DNA from 4 places in the Arthrobacter sp. UCD-GKA genome. Region 1 is predicted to be linked to each of the others. Evidence: riboswitches for the same ligand, from Rfam matches in the RefSeq annotation. Region 1 holds a riboswitch; each other region holds the start of a gene.
What was found. Region 1 has a riboswitch for S-adenosylmethionine ahead of BLJ79_RS10400 (ABC transporter substrate-binding protein). Riboswitches for the same ligand answer to the same signal wherever they lie in the genome.
Positions count from the first base shown of each region.

Region 2: another riboswitch for S-adenosylmethionine. It lies ahead of BLJ79_RS17585 (hypothetical protein); the one in region 1 lies ahead of BLJ79_RS10400 (ABC transporter substrate-binding protein).
Region 3: another riboswitch for S-adenosylmethionine. It lies ahead of BLJ79_RS07270 (OsmC family protein); the one in region 1 lies ahead of BLJ79_RS10400 (ABC transporter substrate-binding protein).
Region 4: another riboswitch for S-adenosylmethionine. It lies ahead of BLJ79_RS05415 (flavin reductase family protein); the one in region 1 lies ahead of BLJ79_RS10400 (ABC transporter substrate-binding protein).

Region 1 covers NZ_MOLR01000005.1:163,412-167,616, forward strand. The annotation lists gene BLJ79_RS10390 (LLM class flavin-dependent oxidoreductase) at 1-557, shown strand, start outside; gene BLJ79_RS10395 (DUF1345 domain-containing protein) at 629-1,279, opposite strand; SAM riboswitch class I at 1,789-1,883, shown strand; gene BLJ79_RS10400 (ABC transporter substrate-binding protein) at 1,989-3,647, shown strand; gene BLJ79_RS10405 (ABC transporter permease) at 3,654-4,205, shown strand, end outside.
Region 2 covers NZ_MOLR01000010.1:206,444-210,648, forward strand. The annotation lists gene BLJ79_RS17565 (FecCD family ABC transporter permease) at 1-111, shown strand, start outside; gene BLJ79_RS17570 (heme ABC transporter ATP-binding protein) at 108-893, shown strand; gene BLJ79_RS17575 (siderophore-interacting protein) at 883-1,731, opposite strand; gene BLJ79_RS17580 (histidine phosphatase family protein) at 1,865-2,476, opposite strand; SAM riboswitch class IV at 2,523-2,644, shown strand; gene BLJ79_RS17585 (hypothetical protein) at 2,659-3,093, shown strand; gene BLJ79_RS17590 (acyl-CoA thioesterase) at 3,090-3,521, opposite strand; gene BLJ79_RS17595 (App1 family protein phosphatidate phosphatase) at 3,551-4,205, opposite strand, start outside.
Region 3 covers NZ_MOLR01000004.1:210,437-214,641, reverse strand. The annotation lists gene aztD (zinc metallochaperone AztD) at 49-1,362, shown strand; gene BLJ79_RS07270 (OsmC family protein) at 1,453-1,998, opposite strand; SAM riboswitch class IV at 2,040-2,158, opposite strand; gene BLJ79_RS07265 (MarR family winged helix-turn-helix transcriptional regulator) at 2,474-2,977, opposite strand; gene BLJ79_RS07260 (VOC family protein) at 3,220-3,654, shown strand; gene BLJ79_RS07255 (DUF2249 domain-containing protein) at 3,754-4,074, opposite strand.
Region 4 covers NZ_MOLR01000003.1:75,928-80,132, forward strand. The annotation lists gene rpsF (30S ribosomal protein S6) at 1-36, shown strand, start outside; gene BLJ79_RS05395 (single-stranded DNA-binding protein) at 81-674, shown strand; gene rpsR (30S ribosomal protein S18) at 737-976, shown strand; gene rplI (50S ribosomal protein L9) at 992-1,447, shown strand; gene BLJ79_RS05410 (dihydrofolate reductase family protein) at 1,685-2,311, shown strand; SAM riboswitch class IV at 2,454-2,567, shown strand; gene BLJ79_RS05415 (flavin reductase family protein) at 2,636-3,145, shown strand; gene BLJ79_RS05420 (DUF1801 domain-containing protein) at 3,236-3,667, opposite strand; gene dnaB (replicative DNA helicase) at 4,183-4,205, shown strand, end outside.

The DNA.
Region 1 (4,205 bases):
ACACCATGCAGACCATCATCACGGACGTGGATTCCGCCGCCGCGCAAGCCAAGTTCGAGGACTACAAGTCCTACGCCGACATCGACGGCGCCCTTGCACTGATCTCCGGGTGGATGGGCGTCGACCTGTCCACCTACGGCCCGGACGACGTCATCGGCGACAACGTGAAGTCCAACGCCATCCAGTCCTCCGTGGCGATGTTCCAGCAGGCCAGCGGGGATTCGGGCAAGCCGTGGACGATCCGCCAGCTTGCCGAGTGGGTGGGCGTTGGCGGCTTCGGACCGATCACCGTCGGCTCGCCGACCGAGGTTGCCGACAAGCTCATCGAGTGGGTCGAGGACACCGACGTGGACGGGTTCAACCTGGCCTACGCCATCACCCCGGGGACCTTCGAGGACATCGTGGAGTTCATCGTTCCCGAGCTGCAGGCCCGAGGCGCCTACCCGACCGAATACGTCGAGGGCACGCTGCGCAACAAGCTCTTCGGCAAGGGCGACCGCGTGCAGGACTCGCACCGCGCGGCAAACTACCGGTTCTCGAACGCCGAGGTCAAGTAGGCAATAGCAAGGGATTGCCCCTGCCGGTTGGGGAGGCGGCGCACCTATGGTGTGTCGCCTCCCCACGTCATTTAAGCCGCCAGGCTGACCACCAGGTTGATGGTGGTGGCCAGGATGCCGGTGCCAAAAAGGAAAGCCAGCAGGCTGTGGCGCAAGACTGCCGAGCGCATTTCGCGCGTGGTGATGCTGGTGTCCGAGACCTGGTAGGTCATGCCCACGCTGAATGCCATGTAGGCGACGTCCGTGTATTGCGGGCGCTCGTCCTGGTTGAATTCGATGCCGCCGGGTGTGCCGCCGTAATAGATCATGGCGTAGTGCAGCGTGTAGAGCGTATGGACCATCAACCACGACATCGCGGTGCAGGTCAGTGCCAACAGCGCCAACGGCAACCTGGCGCCTACCGCAAGGTCCCTGCTGCCGGCCATCACCATCACGACCGCGGCCAGGGAACCGATGGCCGCGAAGAGGATCAGCAGGTCCGTGGTCTGGAAACCCGGGTCTTCCTCCTGTGCGTGGGCCGCGGTGCGGGCATGGTCCATGGGGGCAATGGTGATCCACACCCAGGCGTTATAAATCAGCGCGGCGACTGTCCAGCCAACAGCCGGAGCATAAACCCAGGCTCCCAGGAGGCCGGTCAGTGCCGTGGCGGCGACCCCGCCGGCGAGCATGCCCAGAACGCGCAACCTGCGATGCCTGGCGCGCTGCGACAACGTGCTTTTCATGAACCGATCCAACCATGTTCGGGGCGCACTGGCATACGTTGGGCCGCTGCTCGTAAGCGGTGGCCAAGCATGGGACTTTACGATTACGGGGGGCCTAAGCGTAAAGTCCTGGGCAAACGCCGGAAAACCTTGCGATCAGGCGGGGTCGCTCATCTTGCGGCCTTGAGGTGCCAGAACGGATCCTTCGGTGTTCCCCGTGGCCGTGGACGCAAAGCCTGGGGACGCCGGGGACTGCCAGACTCGGCCGTTGTGCTCGGCAATGCGTCTTGCCGGACGCTGAAGTGCCGCCGAGTCCAGCGCGTCATTATCAATATGACGCGATGATGACGCAAGCAGCCGAAAATCGAAGCTTCACAATCGGTCTTGTGACACTGCGTGAAGCGATTTATCCTCAAACTCGACCCATTGCGTCGGTTTGTTTCACCGCGGGGTCCATCTCCTTGGTCATATCGAAGATCCTGCAACACACTTGAAGTGTTCGAAGCCGGCAACCAGCCGCTTGCGGGCACACACCATCCAGAGCGACTGAGAGACCTGGCTCGTTGACGTCGCAGCAACCACTCCCGTCACGGGGAGCCGGTGCTACCGCCAGGACCGATGGAGATAGCCAAACTCTGCGCGGTCCACCGAATACCGTCATGCCACACGCGGTATCCGATGGACCAGCCATGTCGCGGCGTTCCTCGGGTGAACCGAGAGGGAAATACTCATGGGCAACACCAACCCACCGGCCAAGCGACGTATTCGCGCCAGCCTCAGCGTCAAGATCCTTACGGTCCTTTCCGTCGCCACCCTTGCACTGAGCGCGTGCGGGGCCGGAGCCCAGACAACGGGCAACGCGGCCGGCCCGGTCAGCACCAAGCCGGTCCAAGGAGGAACCTTCGTCTATGCGGAGGTCACCCCGATCAACAACTGGCAGACCCAGGCCGCACGCTTCTACGAGAAGTCCAACGTCCTCAACAGCGTGCTGGACCGCCTGACCTATTTCGACACGGAATCGGGAAAGCTCGTGGGCTGGATCGCCTCCGACTTCGAGGCAAACAAGGACCAGACGGAAATCACCTTCACCATCCGGGACGGCGTGACGTTCTCCGACGGAACTCCGCTCGATGCCAAGGCCGTGAAGGAAAACCTCGACGCGCTCGGGTTGGGAATCAAGGACGCGCAGGTCGCACCGAACGTCGACTTCTCCTCCTACAAGTCCTCCGAAGTGGTGGGCAAGAACCAGGTCAAGGTCACGCTCAAGGCAGCGGACGCCAACTTCCTGCGGGCCACTTCCTCGGTCACCGCGGGCCTGGTTTCCCCGGCAACGCTGAAGCTGGACAACGCCGGACAGTCGGCGATCGCCAAGATCGTCGGATCCGGCCCGTTCGTCTTTGAATCCGAGAAGACCGACGAGGAAGTCACCTTCGCCAAGCGCGCCGACTACAAGTGGGCGCCGGAAACGGCCCCCAACCAGGGTGCCGCATACCTGGACAAGCTCGTGGTGAAGTACCTGCCCGAGGTCGCCCACCGGGCCGGCGCCGTGCAAACCGGCCAGGTCGACCTGGTGCGCGGACTCCAGCCCGTGGACGAGCAGGCGCTCAAGAGCAGCGGCGACCAGGTCCTTCCGGCCCAGGGCGTCGACCTGACAACCAACATGGCAGCGGTGCGCATCAGCAGCGGCAAGCTCGCCGATGCCAAGGTGCGCCAAGCGCTCCAGGTCGGAATCGACCGCCAGTCCATCAAGGACACCGTGCTTTCCGACAGCTACGTCATCGCCGACTCGGTCCTGAACCACGCGGCACCCGGATTCATCGACCTGTCCGCGGACCTGGCCTACAACCCGGAAAAGTCCGAGGCCCTGCTCGACGAGGCAGGCTGGGTCGTGGGAGCCGACGGTTTCCGCGAGAAGGACGGCAAGAAGCTGGAACTCACCATCACCAGCTCGAACAACTCCGTCGTCATCAAGCCTGCCTTCGAATTGATCGAGCAGCAGTGGCGCGAAATCGGCGTCAAGCTCATCAACCGCGCCGCCGACAACACATTCTTGGCCACGGCCATGATCGATAAGAACATCGAGTTCTTCGGAACCCGCCAGTTTGCCTACGGCGGACTGGGCCCGGTCTTCGGGCCGGCCAACAACACCCAGACGCTGAACGCCGACACCGAGCTCAACGCACTCTTCGCCAAGGAACGTGCCGCCACCAGCGAATCGGAGCACAAGGAACTGGTCGCCGAGGAACAGCGCCAGCTGGTCACCGAAAAGGCCCTGTCCCTCGTCCTGTGGGACGAAGTCCAGGTCTACGGCGGCAACTCCGACGCACACGTCGAATTCACCTCCGGCACCGCCCCGATCTTCCAGGGCGCCTGGAAGACCGGAAAGTAGCCAACCATGGCCGCATACATCGCGCGACGCATCGGACAAGCCTTGCTCGTCATTTGGCTTGCCTACACCTTGGTCTTCCTGGCCGTGCAGCTGCTGCCCAATGACCCGGTAACGATTTTCCTTTCAGCCGATGCTGCGGCCGACCCGGCAACCATTGCCGCCATGAAGGCGCAGTACGGCTACGACCAGCCGTTGATCGTGCAGTACTTCAGCCAACTGGTCGGCCTCTTCACCGGGGACTTCGGATACTCGCTGGCCTCGGGCCAGCCGGTCGGCGAACGCATCGGCGCCGTCGTCGGCTCGACGCTGGTGCTGGCCTCCAGCGCCTTCGTCACCGCGGTCATCTTCGCGGTGGCGCTGGTCGCGGCGGCCACATTGGCACGCAACACGTGGCTGAAGCGGGTGGTGCTCAACCTGCCGCCGCTCTTCGCTGCGGTCCCGGTGTTCTGGCTGGGCCTGGTGCTGTTGCAGGTGCTGTCCATCAAGTTGGGAATCATGTCGCTGTTCCCGGACGGGTCCTTCGCCTCGATCGCCGTTCCGGTGCTCGTGCTGGCCATC
Region 2 (4,205 bases), on a different contig from region 1:
ACCGCGATCCCCTACGCGGACCTGCCCATCGGCATCTTCACCGCGCTCGTCGGCGGCCCGGTGTTCTTCATCCTCTTGCGAACCACGCTCAAGCAACAAGGTGTCCTGTGAATCCCCTGCTTCAGGCCGAGAACATTTCCTACTCGATCAAGGGGAAACTGGTCATCCACCCGCTGGATGTGCGGCTGCATGCCGGGGAACTCTGCGTGGTCATCGGGCCCAACGGGGCCGGGAAGTCCACGTTGCTCTCGCTGCTGGCCGGATCGTTGCGCCCCGATGCCGGAAGCATCGAACTGGCCGGAAAGCCGTTGCGTTCCTGGGGTGCGGCGCAGGCCGGTCGGCTGCGTTCGGTCATGGGCCAGGACTCGCACGTGGCCTTCGGATTCAGCGTCGCCGAGGTCGTCCGATTCGGGCGCACCCCCTGGCGCAACACGCCACAGGGCGCGGAGGACGAGCACGCCATCGATGCCGCTCTGGCACGCACGGAACTGGACGGGTTGGCCGGACGCACCGTCACCACCCTCTCCGGCGGCGAGCGCCAGCGCACGGCGTTCGCCCGGGTGCTGGCCCAGCGGGCCGGGGTGGTGATGCTCGATGAACCGGTGGCGGCCATGGACATCAAGCACGCCGAGTCCACCCTGCAGATCGCCCGCGAGCTGGCCCGCGAGGGCCATGCCGTGGTGGCGGTGCTGCACGACCTTGATGCGGCAGCGGCCTACGCAGACCGGCTCATCATGCTGGATGCCGGCCGCATCGTGGCCCAGGGCGAAGTTGCGGATGTGGCCCGCGGCGCGCTGCTCTCCCAGGTGTACGGCACCCGGATCGACACAAGGATCGATCCGGTCGACGGGCGGGTCCGCGTGGCCCCGGCCCGAAACTTCGCTAGGCGCTAAGCGCCTCGGGGAAGATCTGCCCGACGGGAGTCTTCTTCTCGGCCTGGAACTCATCCTCGGCTCGGCCATAGGCCCAGTAGGCCGACAACGACATGGCCCGGCGGTCCACGCCGCGCTCGCCATTGAGGTAGGCCCGCAGCGACTTCATGGTCTCCCGCTCGCCGTGGGCAAAGACCTGGACACTGCCTTCGTGCCATTGCGCGTTGCGTACGGTTTCCTCGAGCTTGGTGTTTTCCGGGGTGAAGTACCCGCCCCGGTGCAGCCAGTGCACGGTAACTCCGGTCGGCACATCCAGCTGGACCTCGTCCTCGGGACCGGATACCTCGAGGTAGATGTCACCAACCATCTCCTGGGTCATGTCCTCGACGGCGGCGGAAATCGCCGGAAGCGCCGTCTCGTCGCCGATGAGCAGGTGCCGGTCGAATTCCGGGTTCGGCGTGTAGAGCCCGCCGGGGCTGTTGAAGCAGATCTGGTCGCCGATCTTGGCGTTCTGCGCCCATGGGCCGGCCAATCCCTGGTCGCCGTGAATGACGAAGTCGATCTGCACGGTTTGGGCTTCGAGGTCCACGTGGCGCAGCGTGTAGGTGCGCCGTACCGGGAAGTCCTCCGGGGCCAACTGTTCACGCAAGGCATCCAGGTCGTACGGGGGCACCAGTCCGAGCTCGGGCTTGGCGAAGAGGATCTTCACGTAGCGGTCCGACACCGCCTTGTCCTGGAAATCCACGAATCCCGGACCACCGAAGGTCAGTCTCATCATGTGCCGGGACAGTTGCTCGCTGGCCAAAACCTCGAGGACAACCTGGGGCCGAACCGGACGTGCCGAACGCTGGATGCTCACCAATTACCGCCTTTGTGGATTAGGGAAGATAAGCCTAGCCTAATCGACCAAGCCCCTGCTTAGCCAATGCCCGCGTCATGTGCCCGAGACCCGGCACGCTGCACAAGCGGTCCCGGTCCCCAAAAAAATGCCGTTAGTCCAGGTGCCGGCCCTGCCAGCTGCGCAGCCTCCAACTCGATCCCGTCGCATTCTCCAGGGTCACTACACCGGTGTTGGCCAACGGCACGGGGGCCAGCAGCTTGGAGTCGAAGTTTGCGCTCCGGGACGCAAGCCAGGTCACCAGCATGGCCGCGTGGCTGACCACCACCAGCTTTCCGGTCCCAGCGTTCTTGGCCCCTTCGATGACCGCGTCGAAGCGATCCAGGGCGGTGCGGGCGTCCTCGCCGCCGGGGACCCGGGCCGAAAGGTCGCCCGAGAGCCAGCGGAAGAACACGTCACGGTAGGCCAATTGGGCGTCGCGGTCGGTGCGCATTTCCAGTTCGCCGGCGGAGATCTCGGTGAGCCCGGCATGCTCGGCCACTTCCAGGCCGCGGGCTTGCGCCAACGGACCGGCCGTCATCCTGGCGCGCAGCAACGTCGAGGAATACACCGCGTTGACGCCCTGCCCTTCGGCACCCAACCGCTCCACCAGCGCCTGCGCCTGCGCAATCCCGGTCTCATCCAGGGGCGCCCCGGGGGCTGCGGTGTCCAGGGCCTGCGCCACGTTCGAGGCGGTCTGCCCGTGGCGGATCAAGATCAGTCTCATACCTTCACCCTAAATCTTCAGCCCGGTTTTGGTACGATGAAACCAGCTTCACGAGATGCGCGCCAGATATGGGCTCCGACCCGGCGACACACCAACCCCATGCTTCACGGGTGGTTCGGATGACGAAGCGGTCCTTGGCGGCAACCGCCCCGGGGACAAGAGCACACGAAAGGCGCCATCCCTTGCGCAACCAGCCATGCCCGTCCGGATCCTGTACGTCCTTCCACCCCGGCCACCGCACCAATCCGCGGGCGGTCAAGTCCCTGATGGCCCGACCCACCCTGTGGGTTCCGGCCGACGTGGAGGTCATGGTTTCCCCCGTCCAGGGGCTCACGCTGCATGTCTTTGCCGGCGGGGCGCACCACCAGGTCTTCACCCACGACCTTCCGGTGATCGCGCATCTCCTGCGCATTGCCCCCGCCCGTCCCGAGGGTGTCTCGCTGGGCCGGGTGAATTTCCACAACAAGGCGCTCGCGCTTCCGGCCGACCCACGGCGCAGCGCGGGGCTGGGTTACTTCTCCTTCAGCACCGAGCCGCTTGAACCGTGCAGCTTCGAGCGCGACGAGGCCCTGGCCCGCGACTTCGACGCGTTGACGGCCGAGCTGCAGCGTTCCTAGCGGAAGATCGGCTCGGCCCCGAAGCGGGCCATTGCTTCCTTGTTTTCCGCGGAAAGCCGCAGCAGCCGTTGGGTCTCGACGGAAAAGAACGCCAGGGTCGTGGCGGCGCGTACGCACACCCCGCCGTCGACCGGATCGTGGAATTCGTAGCAGATGTCGAAGCTTGCGGCCTTGATGGCACTGATCCACAGATCCACGTGCGCCGGTACGTTGCGGTAATCCAGCGGCTTGACGTAGCGCACCCGGTGCTCGACCACCAGGATCTGGGTGTTTTCCGGGACCGCGGAGAACAGGTCGACCATCGGCTCGATCCCGGGCTTGCCGGTGCCGCCGGGCACGCCGAACCCGGCGATGCGTGCCTCTTCCATCATGCGGACCAGGTTCACGTTGTTGATGTGGCCGTACGCGTCCATGTCTCCCCAGCGCATGGGGACCTCGACGCGGAGCTTGGGTTCGTTCACTTCCCCGGCCCCGGCTCGGCGTCGGGGCTGATGAGGCCCAACGCCTGAAGTTTTTCAGCGATGCGCGCCCCGTCGGGTTCGTACACCCACGGCACCCCCGGGGTGGAATTCAGGATCCCCTGGCTGCGCCCGCCTGCGAGCACGGCCTCCGAGGGGGTCAGCTGGCGGATCACGATCGCCGCGACGTGGTCGGGGTAGCGCCTGGCGAATTCGGCGTAGAGGTAGGGGTCGTGTTGGCCGTCGTCCCCGATCAGCAGCCACTTCAGGCCCGGGAACTCGTTGGCCAGGCGGCGCAGCTGGTCGGCCTTGTGCTGCATGCCCGACCGGAACCAGCCCCTGTCGGTGGGTCCCCAGTCGGTCAGCAGCAGCGGGCCCTGCGGGTAGAGGTTGCGCGAGAGGAAGCGGGTGAGCGTCTGGGCGACGTTCCAGGCGCCGGTGGACAGGTAGAAGGTGGGTGCGCCGGGCTTGTCGCGCATCAGCTTTTCCATCATCACCGGCATCCCCGGGGTGGCCAGCCGGGCGTGCTCGGACAGGACGAAGGAATTCCAGGCGGCCAGCAGCGGGCGTGGCAGCGCGGTGACCACGATGGTGTCGTCCACGTCGGAGAGCAACCCGAACTCGGCGGCCGCGTCGACCATCATGACCGGGGCG
Region 3 (4,205 bases), on a different contig from region 1:
ACAGATTCGCTTTTGCGAATGATTCTCATTTAACTTACTGTTGTCGCCATGTCACATCACAAAACACGCAACAAGCCCCTTGCCCTTGCCCATTCGACTGTCCGTCTCAGGCGCAGGCGGTGGGGAGCGCTGGCGGTCCTGGCCACCGGGACGCTGCTGGCCGGATGTGCCTCCGCGGCCCCCGGCACGGCCGCACCCGGAAGCGAGGCCGCGCCATCGGCCCCGGCTCCGGTGGTGTCCGAGGCAGGCTCGGCCACGCCGCGGCTCGTGCTGACCTACGACGGGGGGCTGCTGGTTGCCGATGCGCGCGACGGCTCGGTCCTCTCGGAGCACAAGCTTGCGGGTTTCAACCGCGTCAATCCCGCGGGCGATGGCCGCCGTGTGCTCGTCTCCACCGCCGGGGGATTCAGGGTCCTGGATGCCGGGGCCTGGTCCGAGAAGCACGGGGAGCACTCACACCACTACGTCTCCGAACCGTCGCTGACCGAGCTGGTCTTCCCGGCCGGGAAGCCCGGGCACGCGGTGGTCCATGCCGGGCACACAGCCCTCTTCGACGACGCCACCGGCAAGATCAACATCTTCGAATCCGCCAAGCTCGCCAACCATGAACTGCCGCGCACCGACGACGTTGCACTGCCCGAGGCCCACCACGGCGTGGCCGTGCGGCGCGGGGACGGGACGCTGATGGTCACCGACGGCAATGCCGAGGCCGTCAACGCGGTGAAGCTGCTCTCCGCCCCGGACGCCGGACACCGACGCACCACGGTGTCCGAGTCCACGCAGTGCCCGGGTGTCCACGGCGAGGCTGTCGCCAAGGACGAGGCCATGGTGGTGGGTTGCGAGGACGGCATCCTGGTCATCAAGGGCGACAAGATTGCCAAGCTTGACGCCCCGGACGCCTACGGTCGGATCGGCAACCAGGCCGGATCCGCGGCCTCCACCGTGGTGCTCGGGGACTACAAGACGGACAAGGACGCCGAGCTTGAACGCCCGCGCACCTTTTCGCTGACGGACACCGCGTCCAATTCCCTGAAACTCATCGACATCGACTACAGCTACTCGTTCCGCTCCCTGGCCCGCAGCGCCTCGGGCGACGCACTGCTGTTGGGCACCGACGGCAAGCTGCACGTCTACGACGTGAAGACGGGCAAGGAAAAGAAGGCCATCGCGGTGGTCGAGGCGTGGGAGGAGCCGGTCGACTGGCAGCAGCCGCGCCCGACGGTGCACGTTTCCGGCCCAATCGCCTACGTCACCGAACCGGAAAGCAAGCAGCTGCACCTCGTGGACCTGAAGACCGGCAAGGTCTCCGGCACCGTCGACCTGCCCGAGGTGCCCAACGAGATCACCTCGACCGAGGGATAACCGGCACCCGGGCGCTGGCGGAAACCAAGAGCCGCGGGCCGGTGCCGATCCCCTCGATCGGCACCGGCCCGCGGCCGGATCATGGTGGCGCTAGCTTGCGGTGACCAATTCGACGCTCACCGGCGTCGGGTTGGTGAAGATGTCCAGAACCGGGCAGTGCTCGTCCACGGCAGCCTGGAGCTCTTCGTAGCGCTCGCGGGTTTCCGGGCCCTGGATCTTCACGGTGAGGCGGACCTCGCCGAAGCCGGGGCGGACGGTCTTCTCGATGCCGAACAGCCCGCGCACATCCAGGTCCGCATCGGCGTTGATTTCCAGCGAGTCGATCTTCAGGCCCAGCTGGTGCGCGTAGAGACGGTAGACCACAACCTGGCAGGAGATCAGCGCGCCCAAGGCGAACTCGACGGGGCTGGCTGCAACGTCGTCCCCGGCCAATGCCTCGGGCTCGTCGACGATGAAGCGGTGCTTGCCGGCGGTGATCTCGCTGGAGACCGATCCGGTGGACACGCCGCTGGCCTTGAAGGTCAGGGCAGCGCTGGTGGTGTTCTGCGAGATGCGCTCGCCCCAGGCGGTGCCGGCTGCGGTGAGCTTCTTTGCGCGAACGGAGTCCAGGGTGTTTTCGATCAGGGTTTCGGACATGGGAAACGGATCCTTTCGTGGTTGGCGCATGCGCTCGCACGGCGCCATACTTACGCCGGCCCGGTCGGGCGGCGTCGAATCTTCACCTGGAGCACCCCGCTATGACGAAGAGGGTTGCCGTCCCGCCGACCAGGGTCGTGAATGGCGGGAACTCGTGATTCTGCTGATGAGTCTTCCCGAAGCCGCACCACGGAGGCAAGGTGGGTGCTTAACAAATCGTCACGACAAAATCGCCTTTCGTCGAACAAGTGTCCGCTGAGGCCGCGACATGAGGCTGTTGGGCGAATGGGAATGGCCGCTTCAATCGAGATGTACGAATAATCTTCGAACTGCTGGACGGCCTGGTGTGCCGGAGGCTCCGGCTTTGATGCACGTGTGGTCCTCGGTACCAAGCGGGCGCCCCTGGCGCCGGGCATGAAAGAGGCCCCGGCCCTTCGGTGTGAAGGGCCGGGGCCGGGAACTCCATGGAGCCAAGTTATTTGCGGTGTTGGGGCTGGTCGTTCGCATTGAGCCGGGCCAGCAGGTCGGAGAAGCGCTTGATTTCCTCGGGTTCCCAGGAAATCAGCCTGTTGCGCAGCAGCTGGCGCGAGGCGGCGCTCGAGGCTGTCACGCCGGCCCGCGCCGCGTCTGTGATGCTGACCAGCATGGCCCGTCCGTCATTCGGGTCCGGTACACGGGTCACCAGTTCCTTGGCCTCGAGCCACTTGATCATCCGGCTCATTGTGGCCTTGTCCACCTGGAGTTCCTCGGCCAGGATGATCTGCTGCTGGGCCTGTTCGCGGGCCAGGATGGAGAGCACCTTGTAGCCCAGGGGCTGGAGCTCCGGGTGGATGGAGGCGGCGCGCCTGCGGATGGCCTGGCGCGCCTTGACGACCATCATGGAGAACTCTTTTTCCACATCCTCGATCAGCGGATCGAGTGCGGTGGAGTCGGTGGCCGATCCCGGGTCGGGACGGGAATCGGAAAACGGTGAAGTCATGTCATTCATTTTAGTTGCGATCTTCCGCTTCGACATCCTGGTTGCCGCGGGATTTCCCGGGGTGCGGCATCGGCGCGGCCGTTGCCAAGCCCTGCTTCGAAGCGGGCGGGGCCGCGGCACCATTCGCCCCTGCCCGTTTCCCGGCGGATACCCGGCAAACATCCGCCCGCAAGGGTTCCGGGGAGCGGGTGTGCCGGGCAGAATTGCTAGTTGTTGAACCCCGCCAAACGATGGAGAACACCATGGCCACGATCCTCAACCCCTACATCAGCTTCCGCGACACGGCGCGTCCCGCGCTCGAGTTCTACCAGTCGGTCTTCGGTGGCGAGCTGGACCTTCGTCCCTTCGCGGACTTCGAGTTCGCCAAGACGGACTACCCGGACGACGACAACAACAAGATCATGCACGGGCACCTGCGTGCACCCAACGGCTTGAACCTGATGGCCGCCGACACCCCCGCTTCCATGGAATGGAAGGGAGGAACCGCCATCTCCGTCACCCTCAGCGGCGACGACAAGGAAGAATTGACAAATTACTGGGAGAAGCTCATCGACGGAGCCAAGATCGGAGAGCAACTCGCTCAGGCCCCGTGGGGCGACTGGTTCGGCATGCTCACCGACAAGTTCGGCGTCGACTGGATGGTCAATATCGCCGGAGCGGACAGCGCCGGGCAATAGCGAACGCATGCTTGGCGCGCCGGCATCGGGCGTGCCAAGGCACGGAGCTGTGGGGTCAGGCCGTGTCGGCCGGGCCCCATAGGTCTTCCTCCGGGGTTTCTAGGCCTTGCGCACCAGTTGCAGGCGCCAGGCCTCCGGCCCCTCTTCGAGGTAGCTGATCTCGAATGCGCCGGGCGCCCGGCTTTCGAGCTGGTCCAGCAGCGGCAGGGGGTTGTGCGGCGCCACCAGGACCAGGCCGGCACCCGCGGCAAGGGAATCCAGGGCTCCAAAGATCGTGGCGTGGCGGATCGCGTGTGGGATGGACCGGGCGTCAAGCTCCGGAAGTTCGGCATCATGATCGCCGCAGGCGCACTCGTGGGCCGCGGGTTGGGTCTGCTTCTCGGCTTCTTCCTTGCTGGAGGAGATAACAATGTCAGCCATGATGGGGTTCCTTTGATCAAGTGGGGTCTCGGTTTCCAGCGTCGACTGGTAACCTTCGAATCATTTTATTACAGTTAACTACGTGGAAAACAATCGTAGTCGCCGTCGCCTGTCATTTGCCGCCTTGGCCA
Region 4 (4,205 bases), on a different contig from region 1:
ACCCGCCCGGAAGAGGCAAAGGTCGTTGCAGAGTAATTCTGCTCTTCGATCTTCGTAGAACAACACTTTAGGAGGCTCCAATGGCAGGCGAGACAGTCATTACGGTTATTGGTAATTTGACCGCTGACCCGGAACTGCGTTTCACCCCGTCAGGATCGGCCGTGGCGAACTTCACCATTGCATCGACCCCGCGAACCTTCGACCGCCAGACCAATGAATGGAAGGACGGCGACACGCTGTTCCTCCGTGCGTCGGTGTGGCGTGAGGCTGCCGAAAACGTCGCTGAGACGTTGACCAAGGGCATGCGCGTCATCGCCCAGGGCCGCCTCAAGTCGCGTTCCTACGAAACCAAGGAAGGCGAAAAGCGTAACGTCACCGAGCTCGAGGTCGATGAAATCGGCCCGTCGCTGCGTTACGCCTCCGCAAAGGTCACCCGTACCCAGCGCTCCGGCGGTGGCGGTGGTGGCTTTGGTGGTCAACAGCAGAACGCCGGCGCTAACGCCGGTGGATTCGGCGGCGGCAACCAAGGCGGCGGCGGTGGATTCGGCGGCGGCAACGCAGGCGGAAACACCGGTGGCGGCTGGAATGCACCCGCGGCCGATCCATGGGGAGCTCCTGCCGGAGGAAACAACGGCGGATGGGGCAACCCGGGTTCCGACGAACCACCTTTCTAAACAAATTTATTCACCATCCCGCAGAAAATTCTGCGGGCTCCACCTGATAAAGGAGCTCCACGATGGCTAAGGCTGAACTCCGTAAGCCCAAACCAAAGTCCAACCCCTTGAAGGCCGCTGACATCACTGTCATCGACTACAAGGACGTAGCATTGCTGCGCAAGTTCATTTCGGATCGCGGAAAGATCCGTGCCCGTCGCGTTACCGGCGTTTCCGTACAGGAACAGCGCAAGATCGCACAGGCCATCAAGAACGCGCGCGAAGTGGCATTGCTGCCTTACTCCGGCGCTGGCCGCGGCTAAGGAAGGTATACCAACATGGCAAAGCTCATTCTGACCCACGAAGTTACCGGCCTTGGTGCCGCAGGCGACGTCGTCGAGGTGAAGACCGGTTACGCACGTAACTACCTTCTCCCGCGCGCCTTCGCCATCACCTGGAGCAAGGGCGGTGAGAAGCAGGTTGAGTCGATCAAGGCCGCCCGTGCTGCTCGCGCCGTTGCTTCCCTGGAAGAAGCACAGGCACTTGCCGCTTCGATCTCGGCCAAGCCGGTCAAGCTGACCGTCAAGGCCGGCGCTACCGGTCGCCTCTTCGGCACCGTGAAGACCGAGGACATTGCCAAGGCTGTTGCAGCCGCTGGCTTGGGCTCGATCGACAAGCGCAACATCGAGATCAACGATCACATCAAGTCGACGGGTAACTACTCGGCGACCGTGCGTCTGCACACCGATGTCTCCGCGACCGTTGCACTGCAGGTTGTTGCCGCCAAGAAGTAATTTCTTGCGCATCCGCCGTCTTGGCTGACGGCAAACCACTGTGGACCCCGCCGTTGGCGGGGTCCACAGTGCTTTAAGGTCAGCCCCGGGCCCCAGTCCCCGCGGACCGGGCTGGCCGGGGTCTGGCGCATGGCCCCGGCGTCCCGTAGCTTTGCGGCAGGAAACCGCTGCCGACCGGTTCCGCAGTCCGACCCGGGCCACGGACCCTGCAGGCCGCTCCAACAGGAAGGCACGAGCATGAAACTGACACTGACCGAATTCGTGAGCTTGGACGGGGTCTGCCAGGGCCCCGGGGCTCCCGACGAAGACACCACCGACGGATTCACGCAGGGCGGATGGTTCGTCCCGCACATGGATGCGGGGTTCGTCGACCAGGCCGCGCAATGGCTGGCGCAGGCCGACGGGCTGCTGCTGGGCCGCCGCACCTACGAGGCCTTCGCACGGGACTGGCCGCAAATCACCGACCCGGACGACCCTTTCACCGCCCTGATGAATTCGCTGCCCAAGTACGTCGCTTCGCAGACGCTGGCCGAGGGAACCTGGAACCCGACGACGGTCCTCTCCGGCGACGTTGCCGCCCGGGTTGCGGAGCTCAAGGCACGGCCCGGCAGGGAACTGCAGATCCACGGCAGTGGCAGGCTCGCGGGATCGCTGCTCGCCGCGGGGCTGATCGACGAACTCCGGCTCGTGGTGGCTCCCGTCGTCCTGGGGCACGGCCGGAGGCTCTTCCCCGACGGCGGAGCGCCGGCGGGACTGCGGTTGGCCGACAGCAAGGCGACGGGAGGCGGTCTGGCCATCCTGGTCTATGAGAACTCCGGAATCCCGGACTATGCGACCTACACGGGTGCCTCGGACGTGGGCTGAACGGCCACCTGCCCCCAAGATCGCCCTCGGATGTCCGCATCGCGCCAGATGATCGCAGGATCTTCGATTCTTACGCTTCATGACCTCGTGTGTCGAAACAAACTTTGACGGAGTCGCAATATTTCTCCTAACGTTAGTGGTGAATCAAGAGCGTCAACGTTCAAGCCCTGGCTTGTTGGCCGGCAACCCTCTCACGGTGGTGGGGTGCTCCAGGTGATGATTCGGCCTACCGGAACCCCGGGGGCAAGTACCGCACACCTCGCTGTTCCATGCGTGCATTTCACGCAGCAGCGAAGGTGGGCCGAAGCCGAAGGATTGAGCACCATGACACTCACCTCTGACCTCACACCAGATACCCTGCGCAACGTCTTTGCCCAGCATCCATCCGGCATTGCCGCACTCTGCGCCATCGTCGACGGGCAGCCGCAGGGAATCGTGGCCTCGTCGTTCACGGTCGGCGTATCCATGGATCCGCCGCTGGTGATGTTCGCGGTCCAGAACACTTCGAAGACCTGGCCGCTGGTGCGCACCAGCGGGCGCATCGGCGTTTCGGTGCTCAGTGAAAAGAACGAGGGCGTCTGCCGACAGATCGCCTCCAAGTCCGGGGACCGCTTTGCCGGGCTTCGCCTGGATTCGACCGACGAGGGCGCACTGTTCCTGCATGACGCCACCCTGTGGCTCGACTGCTCGATCGAGCAGGAGATCCCGGCCGGCGATCATCACGTGGTGCTCCTGCGCGTGCACGGCCACCAGACGCACGACGAGACCAATCCTCCGTTGGTGTTCCACGGTTCGGCCTTCCGCCGCCTGGAGGCCCAGCAGCTGGTCTCCTGAAGGCCACCGAAACGCGAGGGCTCCCCGCCCGCCACCCCGAACCCATGATTCGGAGCGGTAGGCGGGGAGCCTTCTTCGTTGATGCGGTGTTCAGCCCTGCGGCTGGACATGGACCACGTCCATCATGTGCCGGTACCCGTCGCGGGCCAGCCGGGCCAGGACCTCGACATCGACATCGGCAAGCTTGTTTACGTACAGGCAGCCCGCTCCTCGCTTGTGCTTGCCGAGCTGAGCCAGGAGAGCCGGTGCCGTCGGTGCGTTGGTCAGCCCGTAGAGGGCCAAATTGGAGGAACGCGGTGAAAAGCCGATGGCGGCCGCATCTCCCTCTCGGCCGGACTCGTATTTGTAGTGATAGGTGCCGAAACCGACGATCGTCGGTCCCCACATGGTGGCGGTCCGGCCGCTGGCCTCTTCCATCATCTCCAGCAGGAGCTCGGCGTCAGCGCGCCGCGTCGGGTGTGGCACCGCCGCAATGAACTCGTGGGGATCAATGAGTGTCGGTGCGGTCTTGTTGGCGGCCATGCGGCCCAGTATGTCAGGGCTTGGTGATGTGCATCAATGCCCGTAATCCCCAGATCCGTGGCGAGCTCCGGCGTGTCTGTGGATAGCTTGTGGGTAACTCTGGAAACGGGGGTGGATTAACCGCGGAATCTCGGGGTTTTTGTATGTATAACCCACTTTTACGCCTGTGGAGGATGTGGATAACTAGTTTGTATCCACAGGTGTGGAATTGCATAAGCCCTAGTCAGAAGCCTGTAGTAATCAAATATCTTGTGTAATCCACAACGTTCTCCCCAGACTGTGCACACAACACGCCGCGAGGTTCACAGGTTATCCACACGCCTTGTGGATAACCGTGTTGGGTTTGGGGGAAAACAGGTCTATGGTGACAGTGTTCCCCACCTATTTCCACAGGTTCGTGGTGCCTTGCGGCACGTGTGAGCTTGGACCTAACGAATCGTCCGTGCTCCTTGAGACACTGGAAAGGTAATGAAGCGGAAAACCTGGGAACCCGCGCAGCTTGAAGGGAAAAGCCCGTGTCGCTAGCCAGCACCGAAAC